DNA from 2 places in the Olsenella sp. KH1P3 genome. Region 2 is predicted to be linked to the other one. Evidence: predicted binding sites of a transcription regulator. Region 2 holds the regulator's gene; the other holds the start of a gene.
The links. The regulator NrdR, encoded in region 2, represses ribonucleotide reductase genes. The targets are predictions, from matches to a motif close to AAACACNATATATNGTGTTT.
Positions count from the first base shown of each region.

Region 1 (12,038 bases), on a different contig from region 2:
TGCGCGACGACAAGAAGCGCAACTACTACCTGGTTACGGCCCACGAGGACCAGAGAGTCGACCTCAAGGCGCTCGCCGCTCGCATTCCCAGCAGGCGCCTCTCGTTTGCCAGCGAGAAGGACCTCGTATCCATGCTGGGCCTCGTCGCGGGAAGCGTGACTCCCTGGGGCGTGCTGAACGACGAGGGTCGCACCGTTACCATGATTTACGACAGAAACCTGAAGGGGCGGCGCATCGATGCGCACCCACTTGTCAACACCGCGACGATGTTCGTCCAGATGGACGACCTCGTGACGCTTCAGAGAGAACACGGGACGCGCGTGCTCTTTCTTGACCTAGGGCCCGACGACGCGGAGGAAGCCGGCCCCCGCGCCGGCAGGTAACGCCGACGGCCAGCGCCGGCATATGGGTCGGCCGCCAGTGACGACTAGGCCTTGCGGCGCTCCATCGCCGAGCCCGAGACGCTGTGGCCCGAGGCGAGCTCGAAGTGGCACTCCGCGATTCCCAGGTTGACCGCGGCCATGGCGCCGGCGGAGCTGGCCGTTACCTCGGTCTGGTCTTTGCTTAGGGTGAACACGAACCTCTGCCGGTTGAAGGCGGTCGGCGCCAGGCGTGCGGCCTCCATGCCGCGCTGGAACCAGTCGGGCATCGCGAACCCGTGGGTGGCGCACAGCTCCGATATGCCCTTAGACTTGCTGGGGGTGCCCTGCGAGATGCCGTAGCCTAGCGCGATGGTGCCTAGCAGCCTCTGGCCCTTGGCTACCGCGCACCGCGTCTTGCGCTTGCTGAAGGTGCCGCCCACCCAGCAGCTGTTGAGCCCGAGCTGCTGTGCCAGGAGGACCAGCTGCTCGCCGTAGTAGCCGCAGAGCTCGGCCCCGTCGCCGTCCTTGGGGGCCACGAGCGCGAGGTAGTTCCGGACGTTGTCGAACTTGCCGTAGTGGCTCAGGAAGGACGAGAAGGCCTCGGCTTCGTCGCAGGCTAGCTGGATGTTCAGGCCGCCCTGCTCGTTGACGGACGCCACGGCCCCCTCGAGTCGCTCGCGCACCGCGCCCTCGATGGGCTTGCTCGTGAACTGCCTTACCGAGTGGCGAGCGGCGATGGCCTCGTCGATTCGGCTTTCGTCCAGGATGCTGCTGTGGGGCATGTTGGCACGTCCTTCTCGTAGATACCTTTTTGACGAGTCTACGCCTTCCATTTGGTATGGGCTGCGGGAATCGCGCCTCTCGCTGGGTCGCGACGGATGACGCAGACGAGAAACGCTTCGTCACCGTAGAGGAAACAACTTATATTTCGGCGCGTAACGCCGGATTGCCACACTGTCTACCGGAAGAGGGAACCGAGGGGACCGACGGAAGGGGACAGGATGGCTGACGGTGTCGACTCGAGGATGTATGACTACGGTGCGGGCAAGTCTGCGATCAGGACGGTCTACGAGCAGACGACCGAGCTGCGCCAACAGGGAGTGACCGACTTCTGGGACTACTCCATCGGCAATCCCTACGTCTCGGCGCCGCCCGAGGTGAACGAGGCCATCCGCGAGGTGCTTGAGGAGTATGACCCGATTGACGTGCATGGCTATCCGCCCAACAACGGCTGGCTGACCACGCGCCAGGCCGTTGCCGCAAACCTCAACCGTCGCTTCAACGCGCATGCCCGCGCCAGCGAGATCGCTATGACCGGCGGCTGCGCGGGGGCCATCACCTCGACCATCGCGGCGGTCACCACGGCCGGCGAGGACGTCATCGTCCCCGTTCCCTACTTTGCCGAGTACCGCATGTACATCCAGGCGTGGAACTGCCGCTGCGTCGAGGTGCCGACGCTGCCTGAGACCTTTCAGCTGGACCTGGACGCCATCGAGCGCGCCATCGTCCCCACCACGCGCATGGTCATCATCAACACGCCCAACAACCCGACGGGCGCCATCTACACGGAGGAGTCCCTCAAGAAGTTGGGCGAGCTCCTGCGTCGCAAGTCGAAGGAGCTGGGGCAGACCATCTACCTGCTTTCCGACGAGCCCTATCGCGAGATCGTGTATGACGGCAAGCAGTGTCCGTGGGTGGCGCAGTACTACGAGAACACCATCGTGTGCTACAGCTGGTCCAAGTCGCTCTCGCTTGCCGGCGAGCGCGTGGGCTACGTTTGGGTGCCAAGCACGGTGAGGCACGCGGGACGCGTCTACGATGCCATCCTGGGTGCGCAGCGCGTGGTCAACTCCATCTGCAACAGCCTGTTCTGCCGCGTGATCGAGCGCTGCGTCGACCTGCCGGCCCCCGTAGAGGAGTACGCGCGCAAGAGAGCTCTGCTCTTCGACGGACTGACCAAGATCGGCTACGAGGTGGTACATCCCGACGGTGCGTTCTACCTGTGGGTGCGTGCGCTCGAACCGGATGACGACGCCTTTCAGGAGCGTGCGGCGAACGAGGAGCGGCTCTACGTGGTCGGCTCCGACGACTTCGCCGCAAAGGGCTACTTCCGCCTGAGCTACTGCGTGTCTGACGAGTGCATTCGCACGAGCCTGCCCGCATTCAAGCGTCTGTACGACTCATATGGTGGCTACCAGTGGTAATAAGGGTCGAGGCCCGCGGACGCTCCGTGGGGCCTCGTTGCCTACGTTGTGTGGGCTCTGAAGACCTTGGCGGATTCACCGACTCCGTGGCCGCAGGGCCTCGCCGCCTACATCGTGTGGGTGCTGAAGACGGGGTCGTCCTCCCAGAGGATCACCTCGTTGCCCCCAAGCTCGCCTGCCGTGTGCGCCTCGAGGGTGCTGGGGACGTCTATCAGGCGCTGGTTGGAGGATCCACGGAACCGCAGGGTGATGTCGTAGTTCTGCTGCTGCCACGGTCCGTCAACGAGCACGTCGACGCATGACAGGATGCGGTCGGTGACGTCCGTGTGCCACTTGCCCTGGGTCAGCTGATCCCAGGTGTGTCCCGAGAACATCCAGATGCTCTTCTCGGGAAACTCCGTGCGCACGCGCTCGACGAAGTCGACCAGGCCCGCCTGGTTCTCGGGCTCGAAGGGTTCGCCGCCCAGGATGGTGAGGCCGTCGATATAGACGGGGCGCAGACTCTCGACGATCTGATCCTCGACTGCGGGCGTGAACTCCTCGCCCGCGTCGAAGTCCCAGGCCTCGTAGTTGAAGCAGCCGGGGCAGTGCAGGCGGCAGCCGCTGACGAAGAGCGAGGTGCGCACACCCGTGCCGTTTGCGATGTCGCAGTACTTGATGGTTGCGTAGTTCATGGCTTGCCTCCCTGGGTCCCCTGCGCGACGGCGCTCCGCCAAGACGCTGGCCTGCGAGAAGGGCGTTGCGCTCGGTCTCGGTGCCTTGCCGGCGCCGGATTGTGCGCAACGGTCGTAACGGTCGCAAAAAAGCCGAGCCCTCCCGCGCATGGGTTCTTGCGGTGCAAGTAATCCTAGCACGGAAGGGCTCGGCTCTCTCTGCGTTGGCTCTTACAGGTGAAGGACGCGGTCCTTGATCTCCTGCGTACGGCCCTGGTTCCAGAACTGGGTGCCGATGTAGCCGCAGGTGCGTCGTGCGACGTTCATCTTGGACTGGTCGCGGTTGTGGCAGTTGGGACACTCCCAGACCAGCTTGCCGTCATCCTCGACGATCCTGATTTCGCCGTCGTAGCCGCACACCTGGCAGTAGTCGCTCTTGGTGTTGAGCTCGGCGTACATGATGTTGTCGTAGATGAACTGCATGACCTTGATGACGGCCTCGAGGTTGTCCTGCATGTTGGGGACCTCGACGTAGGAGATTGCGCCGCCGGGGGAGAGACGCTGGAACTTGCTCTCGAACTGCAGCTTGGTGAAGGCGTCGATCTTCTCGGTCACGTGGACGTGGTAGCTGTTGGTGATGTAGCCCTTGTCCGTGATGCCCTTGATGATGCCGAAACGGCGCTGGAGGGCCTTGGCGAACTTGTAGGTGGTGGACTCCAGCGGCGTGCCGTAGAGGGAGTAGTCGATGTTCTCGGCCTCCTTCCACTTGGCGCACATGTCGTTCATGTGCTGCATGACGGAGAGCGCGAAGTCGGTTGCCTCGGGGTCGGTGTGGCTGTGGCCGGTCATGGCCTTGACGCACTCGTAGAGGCCCGCGTAGCCCAAGCTGATGGTGGAGTAGCCGCCGTAGAGGAGCTTGTCGATCTTCTCGCCCTTCTCGAGGCGTGCGAGGGCGCCGTACTGCCAGAGAATCGGGGCAGCGTCAGAGGTGGTGCCCAGAAGGCGCTCGTGGCGGCAGCGCAGGGCCTTGTGGCAGAGCTCGAGGCGCTCGTCGAAGATCTGCCAGAACTTGTCGAAGTTACCGTCGGCGGACAGCGCGACGTCGGGCAGGTTGATGGTGACGACGCCCTGGTTGAAGCGACCGTAGTACTTGGGCTTGCCTGGCTCCCAGTTCTTTGCGTTGGCGACGTTGTCGAAGCCGTTGCCGGAACGGTCGGGGGTCAGGAAGGAGCGGCATCCCATGCAGGTGTAGACGTCGCCCGCGCCCTCGGTCTCGCCCTTCGAGAGCTTGTACTCCTTCATCTTCTTCTCAGAGATGTAGTCCGGGACCATGCGCTTGGCGGTGCACTTGGCGGCGAGCTTGGTGAGGTAGAAATACGGGGAGTCGGCGCTGACGTTGTCCTCCTCGAGCACGTAGATGAGCTTCGGGAAGGCGGGCGTGATCCAGACGCCGGCCTCGTTCTTGACGCCCTGGTAGCGCTGCTTGAGCATCTCCTCGATTACGAGGGCGAGGTCCTTCTTCTCCTGCTCGTTCTTGGCCTCGTTGAGGTACATGAAGACGGTGATGAAGGGCGCCTGACCGTTGGTGGTCATGAGAGTGACGACCTGGTACTGGATGGTCTGGACGCCGCGGGAGACCTCGTCGCGCAGACGCTTCTCGACGATCTGGTCGATCTTCTCGGTGCCGGGGTGGGCGTCGATCTCCTCCATCTCTGCGAAGACCTGGCGACGGATCTTCTTGCGCGAGATGTCTACGAAGGGAGCGAGGTGGGCGAGCGAGATGGACTGTCCGCCGTACTGGCAGGACGCGACCTGGGCGATGATCTGTGTGGCGATGTTGCACGCGGTCGAGAAGGAGTGGGGCTTCTCGATCATGGTGCCCGAGATGACGGTGCCGTTCTGCAGCATGTCCTCGAGGTTCACGAGGTCGCAGTTGTGCATGTGCTGCGCGAAGTAGTCAGCGTCGTGGAAGTGGATGATGCCCTCGTTGTGGGCGTCGACGACCTCGGCGGGCAGCAGCTCGCGCATCGCGAGGTCCTTGGAGACCTCGCCGGCCATGTAGTCGCGCTGGACCGAGACGACGGTGGGGTTCTTGTTGGAGTTCTCCTGCTTGACCTCTTCGTTGTTGGACTCGATGAGCGAGAGGATCTTGTCGTCGGTGGTGTTCTTCTGGCGCTTCTGGTTCTGGACGTAGCGGTAGATGATGTACTTGCGTGCAACCTCGAAGCGGTCGAGCGCCATCAGCTGATCCTCGACGAGGTCCTGGACCTCCTCGACGGTGACCGTGTGGCCGGAGGCCTTGCAGGCATCCTCGACGTTGAGCGATGCGAAGGTTACCTCGCGGTCGGTCAGCTTCTCTTCGGTGGGGACCTCGGCATTGGCGGCCTTGATGGCGTTCTCGATCTTGTTCAGGTCGAATGTTGCCTCTGAGCCGTTTCGCTTAATGATCTTCATGATCTGATCCTCCAGTTGGTTGTTGCCTACAGCCGCAGGCGCGGTTTGGCCAAAAAAAGACGCACCGCATGGCACGCCAGGGACCTAGCTCCTGATTGGCTGCGTTTAGTGTGCGATATGAATATGACACAATCTCTTGTGGTCTGCTTGTGAGAAAACCCCTAGATATTGTTTGACATTCTCAAATCTTTACATAAAAGCGAATTTGTCACATGCATTGGCGCAGGTAGCAAGAACGACACGTGGCATATCTGTCGCGCAATCTGACAGAAAAAATAATCTGACAAATTTGGGTGGCATTTCCGTGAGCGGAAAAACGCCTAGTAGACCATAGCCAAGCGCCGGAGAGATGTGTTCCATTCCATATTCTGGACATACGCGCAGGTAGTTGAATTGTGCCTTTGAACAGGAATTTCAAAGCCGCTGGTAGATGCGATGAGCGCTGACACATCGCCAAATTCGTGCGCACAAATCGCCCTCAAATTAGACGCCGCGCATGGCCGCTCGGCGACGCGTCCTACTGGCGCCCGGCATGCTTCCTGTAGGCGTCGTAGAGGTCGTCGATCATGCTCTGGTACTCAGAGGGCCTCAGACTGGGAAAGGCGCCGAGGATGCGCTTCTCCTGCGCGTTGAGGGCGGACGAGAAGTGCTCGGCCACTTCGCCCTGGGCGTTGCGGGCCGCGTCGATGAGGGCGGACAGCTCGATCTTGGGGACGGGCATGTTGATCCGCGGCAGCGACACGTCGGGCATGTGCCTGCTCAGGCTGCGACGGGCGGCTCCCAGTCGGCGGCCCAGCGAAAGCTCGCGGATGCGCTCCCAGCCGACCAGCGAGGCGATGTCGGAGCGCGAGGGGATGTAGCCGCTCAACGCGTCCATCGCGTCGGAGGGAGAGGGCACGTGCGGTATGGCGGGCGCCCACTGGGCAAGGGCGAAGGCGCGGCTGCGCATGGAGCCAACCAGGTCGTCCATCTTGGAACGGAAGCCGCTCAGGCCGACGTGCGTGACGGCTAGGTCCGCGAAGAACGTGAGCGCGGTGAGCGCCGCGAGCGTCGCGCGCGCGGGCTGCGACATGAGCAGAAGGGGGACCGAGAGCAGCGGCTGCGCGACTTTGGCCACCAGCACGACCCCGACGCCAAACTCGAAGAAGCCGCCGACCCATACGCGCCCGTCGAGGTTGAGCGGCAGATGCGAGTAGTCCCACCACCTGGCGTGGTAGGCCTTCTCCATGACCCACGAAGTGGCGAACTCGAGCGCGCAGGAAAGGGCGCCTCCGACCAGGAACAGTACGGCGACGCACTGGACATCTTGCATAAGAAGGAGTCCCAGGAGCGCGCCCGATCCATAGATGGGCAGGTAGGGACCATTGAGGAAGCCGCGGTTGACCAGCTTGCGCTCTAGCACGGAGCAGTAGGCCGACTCCGCGCACCAGCCCAGGAAGCAGTAGCCGAAGAAGAGCAGCCACAGCGTGGCGAGCCCGTCGGGGCCAAACGGGAGCTCTCGTACGACGATGGCTCCGGACGTAATGCTATCGGGCATTTCTCTCCTCCCTCGACCTTTGGCGTGCGCGCAGCTTGAGGGCGAAGCCGTGGACGGTCTCCCTGGTGGCGACGATCTTGTCGGCGACGCACAGGATGGCACCCTCGCGACAGGTGGGCGGCGTGGGCGTGAGGGGGAACATGTGATGCCTGATCATCGACTGCTCGCGCCGTCCCACGCCGAAGTCGCGGATCGCGTTCTTGCAGGCGCGGCCGGGGTGCGTGAAGCCGTGGAGCCTGTGGCTGGGGTCGTAGACGTGCCAGTCGTAGAGGAAGTAGTCGTGGAGAAGAGCGCCGCGCATCAGGGCCCGCTCGTCCACGGGGACGCGCAGGGCCCTTGCGATGAGCGCGCAGCAGGCCGTGACCGCGGCAGAGTGCTCGAGCACCGTGGTGTCGCCGTGCTGGATGCATTGGCTCTCGATGGACATGCCGGGGGAGGTCAGGATGTCAGAGCAGTATTTCTCGATGAGCTGGTTGGGCGTCGCTGCCGCGTCGATCCGTCGTCGCGGCAGCGGGCGATCGCCCTCCTTTCGGGCGGCGGGCCGTGAGGCTTGGTGCATTGATTATTCCTCCGAGAAGGACATGAGGAGCTTGTCGATAAGGGCCTTCAGCTGGGCGAGGTCCTCAGGGTCCAGGTTGATGGTGTCGCAGACGCAGCGCGGGACGTCGATCGCCCGGTTGCGCAGGGCCCGCCCCGCCTGGGTCAGGGTGATGATGACCGAGCGCTCGTCCTGGCGGGAGCGCTCGCGCGTCAGGTAGCCGTGCGACTCGAGCCGCTTGAGCAGCGGCGTGAGGGTTGCGGAGTCGAGGAAGAGCTGCCTGCCCAGGGCGCTGACGCTCACGCGGTCCTGCTCCCAGAGGGCCATCATGGTGACGTATTGGGTGTAGGTGAGGCCCAGGGGGTCGAGGAAGGGCTTGTACCTGCGGGTGAGCTCCTTTGACGCCGCGTAGAGCGGGAAACAGATCTGGTTCTGGAGCGCCAGGGGGTCTCCGGAGAGGTCGCGGCGCGGCGCGACCTCTGCCGGCTCCTCACGCCAGGCACTCTCGGGCTCGGTATAGATGCCTTGCGCCTTGACCTCGAACGGGTCCCCGGCGGGCTCTGCCGGACTTGCTGGAGCCTGGCCTGCATCGGCGCGGTCGGCCAGGGGCGCGGGAGCGGCCTCGTCGGCATCCGTCGTGGCGCCGTTCTCCCTCGGGTCGTCAGGGCTGTAGCCGGGGTAGTGGCTCAGGGCTTCCTTCCAGTCTGCCATGGCAGATTCCCCTCCTCGTGTAGTTTCGCGACGCCTGTGGCCTCGGCGGGCGTACTAATCGCGTGCGATTTGCAACGCAATCATACCATCATCTGCCAGCTAGTTGCCTACATTTGAGCCAACGTGGGGGAGCATATAAATACTACGCGGATATATGTCACTAATGACGAAGCAAATGGCACGTAGACGGACGCGTCTTCTCTGGCGAGCGATGCGTAAAGAGGGACGAGCGGCTTGCCCGTGCCTTGCCGTCGGAAGGGAAGGAGGAAAGAGGGTATACCTGTGATAGTTTCCCCCGAGGGGGCCTTCGCTCTCAACCGTGAGAGCGCTCGATTGGGGTAGGGAGACCGTAATGGGCGAGAAGAGGACCGCGGCTGCGGCCGCTGCAGTCATCGGCGGAGCCGCCCTGCTGGGGGCGTCGACCCTTGGTGCTGTCGCGCCGCGCGTGGGCGACTCCCACGTGGATGCCCGCTGGGCGCGGATGAAGCGCTATCGCTATGCGCACAGGGGCCTTCACGGCCGCGTGACGGGCGTGCCCGAGAACTCCCTGGCGGCCTTCGAGCGCGCGCGCGACAACGGCTTCGGCGCCGAGATGGACGTGCGCCTCACCAAGGACGATCAGCTCGTGGTCTTTCATGACGCGGACACCACACGCATGTGCGGCGTCTCGGGGGCCATCGAGGACATGACGCTCGACCAGGTTCGCGCGCTGCGCCTTGGTGGGACCGACGAGCGCATCCCCACCTTCGAGGAGGCCATCTCGGTCTTCGACTACGAGGGGCCCAAGAACGAGCTGGATGAGCTCGACGTCGACGGAAGCGGCGTTGCCACTCCGGTGATAGTCGAGATCAAGACCGCAAACGGCAACTTCAAGCGTCTGACGGACCTTGTGATGGAGGCGCTCGACCGCCACTGCGTGTCGTTCTGCATTCAGAGCTTTGACCTCTACGTGCTCTCGCGCCTGCGCTGGCATCGCCCGGAGGTCATTCGCGGGCGCCTTGCCTACGACGTCCGCCACGGGAAGGCCCTGGCCCTGCCCGTCCGCTTCGCCCGGACCATGCTCACGGGCAACCATGCCGCGCGCCCGGACTTCATCGCGTATCGCTTTGAGGACCGCAAGCTGCCCGTTGTCCGAATGGTCGTCGGCCCCATGGGAGCGAAGCCGGTCTATTGGACCATCCGGACCGAGGCAGACCTGCGTGAGTGCGAGGCCGAGGGAGGAGTCGCCATCTTCGAGGGCTTCCTCCCCGACCCGACTTGCTAGCGAGCTGCCGCCGCCAACTGGCGGCTAGACCAGCTGGTCCATGGTCTCGCGGATGGCAAGAATGAAGTCACGCGTATTGAGCTTGGTGGGGTTCTCCAGCGAGGTGATGCGCGCCAGGTCTCCGGTCATCTTTCCGGACTCGATCGTGGCGACGGTCGCCTTCTCCAGACGGTCCGCAAACGCGCAGAGCTCGGGAGTCCCGTCCAGCTCGCCGCGCTTGCGCAGGGCACCCGTCCACGCGAAGATCGTCGCGACGGAGTTGGTGGAAGTCTCTTCTCCCCTGAGGTGCTTGTAGTAGTGGCGCTGGACGGTGCCGTGGGCGGCCTCGTACTCGTAGTAGCCGTGGGGCGAGACGAGCACGGAGGTCATCATTGCCAGGCTGCCGAAGGCGGACGAGAGCATGTCGCTCATCACGTCGCCGTCGTAGTTCTTGCAGGCCCAGATGAAGCCGCCCGAGGACTTCATGACGCGCGCGACGGCGTCGTCGATCAGCGTGTAGAAGTACTCGATGCCCGCCTCGTCGAAGCGCGCCTTGTAGTCAGCCTCGAACACCTCGGCGAAGACGTCCTTGAAGCGGTGGTCGTACTTCTTGCTGATGGTGTCCTTGGTGGCGAACCACAGGTCCTGCTTGGTCGCGAGCGCGTACTCGAAGCAGCTGCGCGCGAAGCTCTCGATGGAATCGTCCAGGTTGTGCATTCCCTGGATGACGCCGGCGTCCGTGAAGTCGTGGATGAGCTCGCGGGTCTCGGTGCCGTCCTCTGCTGTGAAGACAAGTTCGGCCTTGCCGGCGCCCGGCACGCGGATCTCGGCGTTCTTGTAGACGTCGCCGTAGGCGTGACGCGCGATGGTGATGGGCTTGGTCCAGTTGCGGACGACGGGGTCGATGCCCTTGACCACGATGGGCGCGCGGAAGACGGTGCCGTCGAGCATGGCGCGGATGGTGCCGTTGGGGCTCTTCCACATCTGGCTCAGGTTGTACTCCTCGACGCGCTGCGCGTTGGGGGTGATGGTCGCGCACTTGACGGCCACGCCGTACTTCTTGGTGGCCTCGGCGGAGTCGGCGGTCACCTGGTCCTTGGTGGCCTCGCGGTTCTCGAGCCCCAGGTCGTAGTACTCGCTCTTAAGGTCGATGTAGGGGCAGATGAGCTCGTCTTTGATCATCTGCCAGATGATGCGGGTCATCTCGTCGCCGTCCATCTCGACCAGCGGGGTCTTCATCTGGATCTTTGCCATGCGCTATCAACTCCCAAGCGTTGGGTCGGTCGGCTGAGCCGAGCCCGATTGTGCCAAACGTTCCCTAGTTTAGCTGGGTGGGCGCGACTTGCCTACGGTTGGGACAATTCGTAGCGCAATGCTAACGAGAGGAGCTGCGCGCCGCGTTGCTGGTATTCTCTTCTGTGGGTAACCGTTACCCACGACCATGCTGCCGCATCGGACGAGGTCGTGGGACCATGGGGTGAGAAGGGCGGGGCACGATGGCTGGCAAGAGGGCGACGGTGCGCGACATCGCGCGGGAGGCGGGCGTCTCGGTGGCCACCGTGTCGCGCGTCATCAACCAGAACGGCCGCTTCTCGAAGGCGACGGAGCAGCGTGTGCGCGCGGCCATAAAGAAGTTCGACTACCGTCCCAACCAGATGGCCAAGGGGCTTCGCCAAGACCGCACCAGCGCCATCGGCGTGGTCGTTCCCAACATCTCGAACGAGTTCTTCTCGACGCTCATCCTGTCCCTTCAGGAGCGCTTCTTCGAGGCGGGCTACTCGCTGAGCATCTACAACACCAACCACTGCGCCCAGATGGAGCGCGCGAGCCACGCGCAGCTTGCGGCCCAGCGCGTCTCGGGGGTGGTCTGCTCCAATCCGACCGTGGACGTGCGTGGCGCCCTCGACTCGTCCGTTCCCGTGGTGCTGATCGATGCGGCGCCCGAAAGCCAGAGGGCCGCGCTCGAGCGCGGCTCTGTCTGCGCGTTCGTGTGCTCCGACAACCGGGAGAGCGGACGCCTTGCCGCAGACGAGTTGATCTCGGGCGGCTGCAGGTCCCTCGCGCTCGTCTCGGCCACCCGCCACGACCCGGTGGGGACTCGTCGCACGGAGAGCTTCGAGACGGAGCTTGGGCGGCGCGGTCTCGCGCTCGACCCAAGGCTGGTCATCTGCCCCAAGGCCACGGGCTTCGACGAGGGGTATGCGGCGACGGAGCGCCTGCTTGCCGGTGACATTCCGTTCGACGGCATGTTCTGCCAGACGGACCGCCTGGCCATGGGCGCCCTCGAAGCCCTGCGCGACCATGGGCTGCACGTTCCGGAGGACGTTGCGGTGGTC
Region 1 is NZ_FUWQ01000004.1:147,451-159,488, forward strand. Features, by position in the region: gene B5D13_RS06620 (prolyl-tRNA synthetase associated domain-containing protein) at 1-383, shown strand, start outside; gene B5D13_RS06625 (nitroreductase family protein) at 428-1,144, opposite strand; gene B5D13_RS06630 (pyridoxal phosphate-dependent aminotransferase) at 1,364-2,566, shown strand; gene nrdG (anaerobic ribonucleoside-triphosphate reductase activating protein) at 2,674-3,240, opposite strand; gene nrdD (anaerobic ribonucleoside-triphosphate reductase) at 3,451-5,673, opposite strand; gene B5D13_RS06645 (putative ABC transporter permease) at 6,191-7,210, opposite strand; gene B5D13_RS06650 (HD domain-containing protein) at 7,200-7,769, opposite strand; gene B5D13_RS06655 (MarR family winged helix-turn-helix transcriptional regulator) at 7,773-8,459, opposite strand; gene B5D13_RS06660 (glycerophosphodiester phosphodiesterase family protein) at 8,812-9,723, shown strand; gene B5D13_RS06665 (NADP-dependent isocitrate dehydrogenase) at 9,748-10,956, opposite strand; gene B5D13_RS06670 (LacI family DNA-binding transcriptional regulator) at 11,199-12,038, shown strand, end outside.
Region 1: the regulator NrdR is predicted to act here: its motif matches at 5,798-5,817, upstream of nrdD (anaerobic ribonucleoside-triphosphate reductase).

Region 2 (12,038 bases):
TCGGACTCGCGATGTCCCGCGAGAGACTCTACAGGCGCATCAACGAGCGCGTCGACCTCATGATGGAGCAGGGACTGCTCGCTGAGGTTGAGGCGCTTCTCGACCGCGGGCTCGGCTCATCCGCAACTGCCCGCCAGGCAATCGGCTACAAGGAGATTCTTGACTACTTGGACGGGGTTTGCTCCCTGGACGAGGCCGTCGAAACAATCAAGACTCGCTCGCGCAGGTATGCCAAGAGACAGCTTTCCTGGTTCAGGCGAGACGGGCGCGTCAGCTGGCTAGACATGGATGCGATGGACACGTTTGCGGCGGCAGACGCCGTTCTGGAGAGCTTGGGGGAGCGCGACTAGCATGGGAAGGTTCAAGCATTACGAGACTGCTTTTCGTCCCGAGCGTGCCATCCTCGTCGGCGTCGACTTCGGCAAGGGCGAATGGAGCATCGAGGAGTCGCTCGCTGAGCTCGAGCGCCTTGCGCAGACTGACGGCGCCGTTGTGGTCAGGACTATCGTGCAGCGTCTTGACGCGCCGGTTCCCAGGACGTTCATTGGCAGTGGTAAGGCGGATGAGCTCGCCCGGCTCGTGAGGGCGCTTGACATCGACGTCGTCATATTCGACGACGAACTGAGTCCTTCTCAGCAGTCGAACCTTGAGAGACTTGTCGGAGAGCCCGTGAAGGTGATCGACAGGACCGCCCTCATCCTCGACATCTTCGGAGAGCATGCCCGCACGCGCGAGGGACGCCTTCAGGTTCAGCTTGCCCAGCTTCAGTATGTGCTCCCTCGTCTCCGCGGCATGTGGAGCCACCTTGTGGGCGAGCAGACCCGAGGCGGCATCGGCAGCAGGTTTGGGCAGGGCGAAAGCCAGCTCGAGGTCGACCGCCGACTCGTCAGGAAGCGCATTTCGTGGCTTCGCAAGGAGCTCGAGCAAGTCGACGTCAGACGCCGTACCCAGGGCAAGGCGCGTTGGGACTCTGGCGTGTATCGCGTCTCACTGGTCGGATATACGAACGCAGGAAAATCCACGCTCCTCAACCACCTGACAGGGGCTGGCGTCTACGTTAAGGACGAGCTCTTCGCGACGCTCGACCCGACCACACGCTCGCTCGAGCTCGAAGAGGGACGAAAGATCACTATTACCGACACCGTCGGATTCATCCAGAAGCTCCCGACGATGCTCGTCCGTTCGTTCAAGTCCACCCTGGCCGAGGTCTCTGCCGCGGACCTCATCCTGCTGATTGTTGACGCGAGCGACCCCAACGCCTCGAAGGAAATAGCTGCCGTTCGCGCCATCCTGGAGGAGATCGACTCCGCGAGCGTTCCGTCGGTGCTGGTCTACAACAAGTGCGACCTACTGTCCGTCTCCGAACGCGAGGCTCTGGCACTTAGCAATCATGACGCCGTCTTCATATCGGCGATGACGGGGGAGGGGATCCGCTCCCTCACTTACAGGATCGTGCAGGAGGCATCTGCCGGAGACGAGACCGTGACCGCGCTGATTCCCTACGAGAAGGGACTGCTCATGAAGCTTGTCCACGAGCGCTGCCAAGTCCTTCGCGAGTCATACGAGCAGGGTGGCCTTCTGGTTACGGCCAAGGCCTCGAAGCGCATGCGAGAAACGCTCAGGCCCTACGAGATCGAAGGCGACACCGTGTAGGCTTACGCGCCCGCGCCTTGGCGCCGGGGTCGCCGCATGCGTTATGCGAAGCGTGCTATTGCATCCGCCAAGATGAGCAAGATTGGCTGGTGCGCCACGTAGATGGGCAGCGGTCGCCTGCCCACAACCTCGAGCGGTCCGATGCCGCATGAGAGCACGGCTGAAGTCGTCTTGCTCTCCTTCACCTTCGCGCCGGCTCCCCAGCCGGAAAGATAGAGGAAGAGGTAGGGGAGAAGGGGGTAGTAGTCCCCCGACGCGAAGCGGGGGCCAGGAAATCCCAGCCACGACAGCCAGCCCGCTTCGTATGGCGCCCTAGGCAGGCGGAGGGCATTTGCGCCCAGGCCTATGATTCCCTCCTGCAGGTTCAGGCAGACGATAAACGCCGCGGCAAGAAGCACGACGCCCATCCACCCCGGAGGCCTTACGCCAGTGCGCTCCAGTACGGCGGTTGTCAAGGTGCAGGCGCCCATGCAGTAGATGATTCCAAAGCTGATTGGTGTGTCGACGGCAGCCACGCTCGTCACGACGAATATCAGCAGGGCGACGGCGAGGTACTTTGCTGACCTCTTGAGGTTGTTGCGCGAGTAGTTGCACATCATTCCGGCTAGCAGGATAAACGTCCACGATATGGTGCATCGCCAGACGTCCTGCGTCGGCGGCCGGAAGAACGGAAGGTCGATTCCCATGATGTACTTGAGGTCGTAGCAGAAGTGAAAAAGGACCATCGATATGACCGACAGCCCTCTGATAGTGTCGTAGAGCCTCGCTCGTTCGACTCGGTTCGTATCCTTGATATCGACCAACTTGACCTCGGCTCGACTAGATTGACCTGAAGAGTCCGGTTACACGCCCCAGGATCTTCGGGTTGTCGACGTAGATCGGGTCCATGGTGTCGTTCTCGGGCTGGAGCCTGATCCTGTCCTTCTCGCGATAGAAGGTCTTCACGGTCGAAGAGTCGTCGATGAGCGCAACGACGATTTCGCCGTCACGGGCGTCGTCCTGCTGCTTCACGACAATGTAGTCACCGTCGAGAATGCCGGCGTTAATCATAGACTGCCCACGGACGCGAAGCACGAAGGAACTCGCGTCGCCGACGATGCTGGTCGGAAGTCTGAAGCTGTCCTCCACGTTTTGCTCGGCGAGGATGGGCGTTCCCGCGGCCACGCGGCCGACGAGGGGGAGAGAGACCGAGCCGTCCTCGAGATCCTGCGTGACTCTGGCGGCCTTGTCTGTCGACTCGGTGTCTTCCTCAACGACCTCGATGGTGCGCGGCTTCTTGGAGTCACGCTTGATGAGGCCGCGCTCCTGCAGAACCTTGAGGTGCATGTGGACGGTTGACGGCGAAGCCAGGCCGACGGCAACGCCAATCTCGCGCACCGATGGCGGATAGCCGTGTTCAGTCGTGTAGTCGCAGATGAAGTCGTAGATTGCCTGCTGACGCTTGCTCAGTTTGTCTCTGGACATGATTCCCTCCTTCGTTTCCCCTATTTTACGCGAACGGATGGAATTAGACAAACAAATGTTCGATTATTGCTTGACCGTACGCTTGTTCTATATATAGTAGTACATGTGTTCCAATTCGTGCGTTCGAATTGTTGTCCGATCCGCTCGTCACAATGAGGTCAACGAATTCGAAAGGGGATAGAAATGAACAACGCATCCTGCGCATATGCGGTCGACGGTAATCTTGCCCTCAAGCCCGTGGAACGCCGGCGCCTCATTCTTGTTGAGGATTCGTCTTGCGGCGGTCGTCGTGCCGACTTCGTGCCTGAGGCTCCCGCCGCCGCTTCGCCGAAGTGCGTGGGGTCGCTTCTCGTGTTCGTTACCGCGTCTCTTATGCTCCTGGGGGCCATGGCTCTGGGCTCGACTCTCAGGGCCCAGCGTCTTTCTGCCCCCTTCTCCAACGTCTCCCGCCAGACCGTGGAGGTTTCCTCTGGCGACAGTGTGTGGACGATTGCCGAGCAACATCCGGTCGAGGGTGCTTCGACCCGTTCCGTTGCTGACTGGATCATCGAGGCCAACGGCCTCGAGCAGTCTAACCTTTCCGTCGGTCAGTCGCTCGTCGTGCCTGCTTAGCTTTCGCGTGCTCTCTTTAGTGGGTTATCTGGTCAGTTTTCTGCATTGATGCTTCACGTGCTGGATAGTGTGATACCTTTCGTACTGTTTAATGTATGAGGAGGAATATGCGCTGTCCCAAATGCGGATGCGATGAGTCGAAGGTCGTTGACTCTCGCCCTTCCGAGAGCAACGATGCGATTCGTCGTCGTCGTGAGTGCATCAAGTGCGGCACCCGTTTTACGACATATGAGCGTCGCGAGGAAATGCCCATCCTCGTGGTCAAGAAGGATGGTTCCAAGGAGACCTTCGAGCGCCAGAAGCTTATGCGCGGTCTCGTTACTGCTACTGTCAAGCGTAACGTGGCGCTCGAGGACCTGAACAATCTCATTGACGACATCGAGTCCTACCTCAGGGACAACGGTATTACCGAGGTGCCCTCCCAGGAGATCGGCAAACTCGTGCTTCAACGTCTTATCGATGTGGATAAGGTCGCTTACGTTCGCTTTGCGTCTGTCTATCGCGACTTCAAGGACGTGGATGAGTTCAACGAGGAGCTGAGGAGCCTGGCTAATGAGTAGCGAGCGCATCAATCTTCCCATTATGAGACTCGACCACGAGGTTGAGCTTCCCACGTACGCCTACGAGGGCGATGCTGGGCTCGACCTTCGCTCCAACGAGGATGTCGTCCTCCAGCCCCTTGAGCGTCGCCTCATCTCCACTGGTCTCGCAATCGCGATTCCCGAGGGATATGCCGGTTTTGTCCTGCCCCGAAGCGGGCTTGCCTATCGAGAGGGCCTTTCGATGGCCAATGCGCCGGGCCTCATCGATGCGCACTATCGTGGTGAGCTCAAGCTTTGTGCCGTTAACCTTGATGGGGAGAATCCCATTAGCATCTCTAGGGGCGAACGAATCGCCCAACTTGTTATTCAAAAGGTTCCGGTCGTTAATCTCGTCGAGGTCGAAGAGCTTGATTCGACTGACAGGGGGACCGGGGGATTTGGTTCAAGCGGTGTCTAGCCGTTGAATAAGTCGCTCGTTCGGATTGTCCGATCGGGCGATTATTTCTGTGTTTCGAGCTACAAGGAAGGAAAGGCATTCGATGGAGAAGTTCTTTAAGGCGGCCGAGCGTGGGTCGTCTGCGACCCAGGAGCTGCGTGCGGGTCTGACCACGTTCCTCGCGATGTCCTATATCATTGCGCTGAACCCCCTCATCCTTTCTGGCGCTGGGGTCCCCATCTCCGCCACCATTACCAGCACCTGCTTCGGCGCCGGCATCATGACGATTATCATGGGCCTGTTCTCAAACCGTCCCATTGCCCTCGCCTCGGGCCTCGGGCTCAACTCCATGGTGGCGGTCGCCACCACGACGCTCTGCGGTGGCGATTGGCACGCGGGCATGGGCATCGTCCTCGTTGAGGGCATCGTCATTCTCTTGCTCGTCCTCTGCGGCCTTCGCCAGGCGATCATGGACGCGATTCCCGTCTCGCTTCGTCATGCAATTTCGGTCGGCATCGGCATTTTCGTCGCTATGATCGGCCTTTCGAATGCCGGTATCATCACGGGCAATGGCGACACGCTCCTTGCGTTGGGCCAGGTTACCCAGCCGTCCTTTATCGTCGGTGTCATTTCCATCGTCGCGACCATCATCTTCGTCGCGTTTGACGTCAAGGGCGCTCTGCTCCTCGGCATCATCGTCGCCGTCGTGAGCGGCATTCCCCTGGGCATTACCGGCACGCCGCAAGGTGTCTTCTCGCTTCCCGACTTCACGGCCTTTGGTGCTCCATTTCAGGCTGACTCCGAGGGTGTCATGGGTATCGCCAAGGTCATTGCCACCCCAGCCCTTCTCGTGACTGCATTCTCGCTCATGATGTCCGACTTCTTCGACACGATGGGTACTGCCATGGCAGTCGCCAAGGACGGCGAGTTCCTCGATGAGAACGGCAACGTCGAGGACATCCGCTCCATCCTCATCGTCGACTCGTGTGCGGCTTGGGTCGGTGGCCTCCTTGGCGCCTCTTCCGTCACCACGTTCGTCGAGTCCGCCTCCGGCGCCGCCGATGGCGGCCGCACTGGCCTCTCCTCGATCTTCTGTGGCCTCTTCTTCATTGTCTGCGCGTTCTTTGCGCCGGTCATTGCTGTTGTCCCCGGTGCGGCCACTTGCGGTGCCCTCGTTTATGTCGGCTATCTGATGATGTCTGAGGTTACTGCTATTGACTGGAGTGACTTGCTTGAGGGCATCCCCGCATTCCTTTCTATCGCTGGCATCCCCCTCACGTACTCCATGTCCTCCGGTATCGGTCTCGGCTTCATCGCCTATATAGTCGTTGCCATTGCCACCGGAAAGGTCAGGCAGATCAAGCCTCTCATGTGGGTCGCTGCGATTGCGTTCGCGGTCTACTTCCTGGTTGCCTAGCGGTCAGTTATCCCATTGGACATGTCGCAACGACTGTCCTGTCCGTCCCTGATTCGAAAGGATTCTTAATGGCTGAAAAAGAACGCGAGGTCATTGGCGTCAGTGACCGCGTCTCTGTTGGAAGGGCCATTCCCCTTGGCATCCAGCACATGATGAGTATGTTTGGCTCGACGGTTCTCGTTCCCGTCCTCGTCGGACTAAATCCCAACGTCGCCATCATGTGCTCCGGCATCGGCACCATCTGCTACCTCCTCGTGACCAGGAACAAGATTCCTAGCTACCTGGGGAGCTCCTTTGCCTTCATCAGCCCCATCCTCGCCGCAGTTGCCGCTACGGGCAGCCTGCACACCGCCCTGTCCGGCGTCGTCGTCGCGGGTCTCGTCTTCCTTGCGGTCGCAGGCATTATCAAGCTCGTCGGCACCGGCTGGCTTGACCGCCTGCTTCCGCCCGTTCTCGTCGCTGCCGTAATGATCGTCATCGGCGTCGGACTCTCGGCGACCGCTGCCAAGATGGCGCTCTACTCCTCGACTGACTCTTTCGTCGCCGAGGGTGCTATCGTTGCGGCAATCACACTTTGCGCGGCCGTTATCTTCTCGGGCATGGGGGGACTTGTCGGCACGCTGCCCATTCTTCTGGCAATCATCGTCGGCTACCTCATCTCGATGCCGCTTGGGCTCGTCGACTTCCAGGGCGTCATCGACGCTCCTTGGATTGGTCTTCCGCCCATCCAGACACCGCACTTTGACCCGGGTGCGATTGCTCTGATCGCCCCCGTTGCCCTTGTGGTCGTTATCGAACACATCGGCCATCTCCTTGCGGTGGGCGAGATCGTCGGCAGGGACTACCGCGACATGCTTCCTCGCTCTCTTGCTGGCGACGGCATCTCCACCGTCATCTCCGGCCTTCTTGGTGGCACGCCTACCACGACGTATGCCGAGAACATTGGCGTCATGAGCGTCACGCGCGTTTACTCCACGCAGGTGTTCTGGTATGCGGCTGGCTTCGCGCTGCTCGTCGGTGGCTTCTGTCCGAAGCTCGCGGCCTTTATCAACTCGATTCCTGTTCCCGTCATGGGCGGCGTTAGTCTCCTGCTGTTCGGCCTCATCGCATCCAATGGCCTTCGCATGCTGGTCACCAACAACGTCGACTTCGACCAGAACCGCAACCTGATGATCGCATCCGTCGTCATCATTTTGGGTGTCGGCATGGAGACGTCGAGTATCGCGATTCCGGTGGGGGACTACACCCTTCCTGGTATGGCGACCTCCGCTCTCGTCGGCATCATCATGAACCTCATCCTTCCCAAGGCGAAGGATGATGCAGTCGAACCTGAGTCTTCCGTTGCGGAGACCGAGTAGTATCAACGTGTCGCGCGTCGAGCCTCTATTTTCAGGGCAAAGACTTTAGTTTGCATTATCGGTCTCATGCATTTTGCGTGGGGCCGATTTGTTTGTACGCGATTTAAAATTGCGAGAGGGTAGAGTGATTTTAGGATGAGAATTAGATCGAATGGAGGTCACTATGAGCTCTACTGAGTTGCTGGACCTTGTCGTCATAGGCGCCGGTCCTGCCGGCCTTTCTGCGGCCATCTACGCGCAAAGGGCCATGCTGTCCGGTGTGGTGCTCGAACAGGAATCGGTTGGCGGTCAGGTCGTGCTTACGAGCGAGGTTGACAATTATCCCGGGGTCCCGAACGCCGATGGGTATTCGCTGGTGGAAGCCATGCAAAAGCAGGCAATTGACCTTGGATCCACGATTCGCCTGGAGAACGTCGAGAGTGTCTCTCGGCTTGATGACGGCATCTTTGAGGTTGTGACGCCTCAGGACACCTATCATTCCAAGGCTGTCATCGTCGCCGGTGGCGCCTCGCCGCGTGCGGCCGGCTTCGAGGGCGAGGCTAAGTTTAAGGGGCACGGGGTCTCGTACTGCGCAACCTGCGACGGCATGTTCTATCGCGGCAAGCATGTCTTTGTCATCGGCGGCGGCAACTCCGCTGCTGAGGAGGCGTTATTCCTCACCAAGTTTGCCGACAAGGTGACGATGGTCGTTCGCAAGGATCACCTGCGTGCGCAGGCTGCGGTCGCAATGCAGGTTGAGCAGAATGAAAAGATCGAGATCCGCTTCAACACTAGCGTGGTTGCGGTCGACGGCGACAACCTGCCGAAGTCTATCTCATTCAGGGACAACGTCACCGACGAGGTCGTTACTGAGAGCTACGGTGAAGGCTCGTTCGGCGTCTTCGTGTTCGTCGGCCGCGTGCCGGCTTCCGAGCTGCTTCGAGGTCTCGTACAAGTAGACGATGCGGGCTACATCGTTACGGACGAGCGCATGGCAACCTCGACGACTGGACTGTTCGCGGCAGGAGACATTCGACAAAAGCCTCTACGTCAGATTGTGACCGCAGCGTCTGATGGAGCGATTGCCGCGACCAGCGTGGCGGCATATTTGGGGCAGCCCATCGAAGGTTAGGCTCGCGTCGCTCGTAAATCTAACTTTCTTAATAAACGGCCGGGGAGACGCTCGACGGAGTTCTCCCGCTTTGGATGATAGTTATCGTATTATGTAAAGTAGTAGTTTCCGAACGCCACCAATCGGGGAGAAGCAGTTTGCTCTAACCTGTTCTTAGTCTGGAGCAGTTGACGCCGCTGGGCCCGTTGATTCATGAGGCATAACTAGTCGATTAGAAATATCTAGGGCCTCAAAGCGCCTTAGAATGGCTCGTTTGTATTTGTGCAGGTAGAAAGACAATTATTGGTAACAAGTCTAACTTGTTGATAGCCATTGCGTTCCGATGGCAATATCGGCTTTGAGATGGGTTTCATATTCGAGATCGTCGCTGAATCGCCTGAAATGGTTGATGCGAATGCTCGTCTACAAGTTCACTGTTGCCTAAGATCGTCTCTCATAGTTGTTAGGTGCTGTGTGTGACTTGCTCAAGAATCGTTGCGTCTGGAGCCGTTTGATGTCGTGGTACGGCAATGCCGGTCGAGATGTTATCGTGGCTGATTCCAACTTGTGCATTGTCAGGCTCCGTGTTCGGCGACCATTTTGTCAGCACTATTTCATGTTAACGTGCCTTGTCGTTTGGGCATGGTTACAAGCTCGGGTTGTTGTCTTAAGGTAGTGGCCTTCAGAGGCTCTATGTCGTTTGGGTACTGATAATCCTCAAGTATTTATGAAACCGTGATAATATATCTTATGTAAAGTATAAATGATACTTGCCTTTAATTGTCGTCGAGGTCAAGATATTCCTTCCTCAACCAAGGAGAAAGCCCGGCCTGAAACGAATATCTGTTTCAGGCCGGGCGGCTCTCATTCCCTTTGCGGTGTTTTGCGTGCTTGAAGGGCCTTACTTGTTGGCTGAGACATTTCTGTTTGCGAAGATGTCTCGAACGCGCACTCGAAGTCTGGAGGACTTGGGAGTCCAATTGCTCGTGAGCGAACTCGAGAGCATCTTCCACACTTTGTCGTACGATTCGTCCTCGCTTGACCCATCCATTAGAACCAGGCACTCGTCCAGCGACTCGAGTACGGTGTCGCCCGTTGGCGTGATGTCGCGGTTGGCCCTGCTGATCAAGACGATTCTCGTGTTGCTTGGCCATTCGATGTCGCGGAGCCGCTTGCCCTCGACCTTGGATCCTGCTCCCACGGTTATGGTGTGCAGGACCTTCTCCCCCGCCGGGGTGGCGCCAGAACCATTGGACCCCGGTTCCTTGCGGTTTTGCGTGGCACCCAGGAGATTGCCGAGCAGGTGCTCGTAGAACGGGTCGACGCCCGTGAGGTTCGCGGTGACGTACGAGAGAACAGACACGACCGAAACCGAGAGCAGGGCCTCGAGCGAGCCGGTGAGCTCGAACGCCAGAACGACCGCAGTAACCGGCGCACGCACGACTGATGCGAACAGCCCCGCGATGCCCAGTACTACGAAGTTGGGCAGAAACTCCTGCGGCAAGCCGAGCGCGTGAGAAGACACGGTTGCGAAGAGGTATCCGCAGAGCGCGCCCATGACGCAGAGCGGAAAGAGCGTACCGCCGGGCGCCCCAGACGCAAAGGCAAGCGTCGTCGCAAGGTACTTTCCAACAAGGAGGAATGCCACAGCTGCGACCGCCAGTGCCTGCGGAGACTCAAGGAGCTTCAGAATCTCCTCTCCACCACAGGTAAACTGGGGCGCGAAGAAGACCAGGACGGCGGATGCCGCAAAGGGCACCACCAGGCGCGCATAGGGCAGGAAGCGGTCGACGCGCGCGTACAGGCGCTCGCTTGCGAGGAACATCCCCCTGTTGTGCGCGGCGCCAAGCAGGCCAGAGAGCACGCCGAGCGCGATGACGTAGAGGTAGCACGCGTGCGGGAGGCTCTGCGCGAGGGGGAACTTGAGCACGGGCTGCAGACCGAGCACCTGCGACGCGATGAAGTCGGACGAGACCGCCGAGGCCATCACCGAGATGATCAACGGCGCGGTGAACTCCTTGTGGATCTCCTCGATCGCAAAGAGGACTCCGGTCAGGGGCGCGCTGAAAGCGGCTGACATGCCCGCGGCCGCTCCGCAGGTGACAAGCAGGCGCTCTTCTCCCCTGCCCCTTCCGATGATCTTCGAGACTGCCTTGCCGCCCATGGCGCCCAGCTGAACGCTCGGTCCCTCTCGGCCGAGCGAGAGGCCGCCGAGGCAGCAGAGCGTTCCCTCGATGAACTTTGCGAGCGTGACGCGCCACCACGGCATGTCGAGCTGGCCCATGACCTCAGCATCGACCTGCGGAATGCCCGATCCTTGCGTGTATGGCTCCCATACGAGCAGCTTGCAGGTAAGGACGCAGAGGAGAAGTGCACAGACGACCCAGGCCGCGATGAGCACAGGCTGTTCGCGCGCGACGCCGACGAAGACCCTCAGGAGCGACTCCGAGCCGCTGAGCACGTAGCGATAGAGGGTGACGATTGCCCCTCCTACGATGCCGACAAGCACGCCCTCGCCAATCATGTAGACCTGGAACCACCTTGACATGCGGCGCTCCAGCAGGGTGCCACCCGAGTCCGAACCTCTCATGCAAAGACCTCTCTGGTGGGACGGCCACCATAGCTGCTAACCTAAAAAAGCAGCGAGGACAAGCCTCGCTGCAGACGTGACACGCTATGTCGCGCCGTGGTGCGGGCGCTAGTGCACCTGGATGATGGTGAAGATCTCCTGCTGGAAGTCCTTCTTCACGACATCGCGCGGGTTGAGGTAGCACAGCTCGAGGCCGAACGCGAAGCCCTCGACCTCTCCGCCGGCCTGCTCAATGAGCTTGGCGCATGCGACCGCGGTGCCGCCCGTGGCGATGAGATCATCGACGATGAGGCACTTGTCGCCGGACCTGATGGCGTCCTTGTGAATCTGGAGCTGGTCGGTGCCGTACTCCAGGTCGTACTCCTGACTGTAGACCTCGCGGGGAAGCTTGCCGGGTTTGCGGGCGGGGACGAAGCCGACGCCCATGCGGTATGCGACGGGAGCTCCGATGAGGAAGCCGCGCGCCTCGGCGCCGACGATCTTGGTAACGCCGGCATCCTTGAAGTGCTCGGCAATCTCGTCGACCATGCCGCAGAAGCCCTCTGCGTCTGCAATCAGGGGCGTGACGTCCTTGAAGATGACGCCGGGCTCTGGGTAGTCGGGAATGTCGACGATGAACTTGTCGTAGTCCATTGTTCTCCTCTACTTCATCTGGCTAAAGGTGCTGCCGATCTGACGCCTGATAAGGCCTTCCCTTACCTGGCCGGTGAGGAGAAGCATCTGACTGAAGGCGTGCTCGAACTGCTGACGGTCCTCCTCGGTGGGATCCACCTCGACGCCACCAGCCTTGCGAGCATACACCATGAGGGCCTGCTCGAACATCAGACTCTCGCGGTTCACGGAGGTAACGTATTGGCGCAGGTTCTTCGGTCCGAT
Region 2 is NZ_FUWQ01000005.1:73,838-85,875, forward strand. Features, by position in the region: gene miaA (tRNA (adenosine(37)-N6)-dimethylallyltransferase MiaA) at 1-350, shown strand, start outside; gene hflX (GTPase HflX) at 352-1,653, shown strand; gene B5D13_RS07170 (heparan-alpha-glucosaminide N-acetyltransferase domain-containing protein) at 1,695-2,456, opposite strand; gene lexA (transcriptional repressor LexA) at 2,473-3,117, opposite strand; gene B5D13_RS07180 (LysM peptidoglycan-binding domain-containing protein) at 3,301-3,729, shown strand; gene nrdR (transcriptional regulator NrdR) at 3,837-4,289, shown strand; gene dut (dUTP diphosphatase) at 4,282-4,728, shown strand; gene B5D13_RS07195 (NCS2 family permease) at 4,811-6,124, shown strand; gene B5D13_RS07200 (uracil-xanthine permease family protein) at 6,193-7,482, shown strand; gene trxB (thioredoxin-disulfide reductase) at 7,646-8,593, shown strand; gene B5D13_RS07210 (ClC family H(+)/Cl(-) exchange transporter) at 9,474-11,162, opposite strand; gene B5D13_RS07215 (adenine phosphoribosyltransferase) at 11,271-11,795, opposite strand; gene B5D13_RS07220 (transcriptional regulator FtsR) at 11,805-12,038, opposite strand, start outside.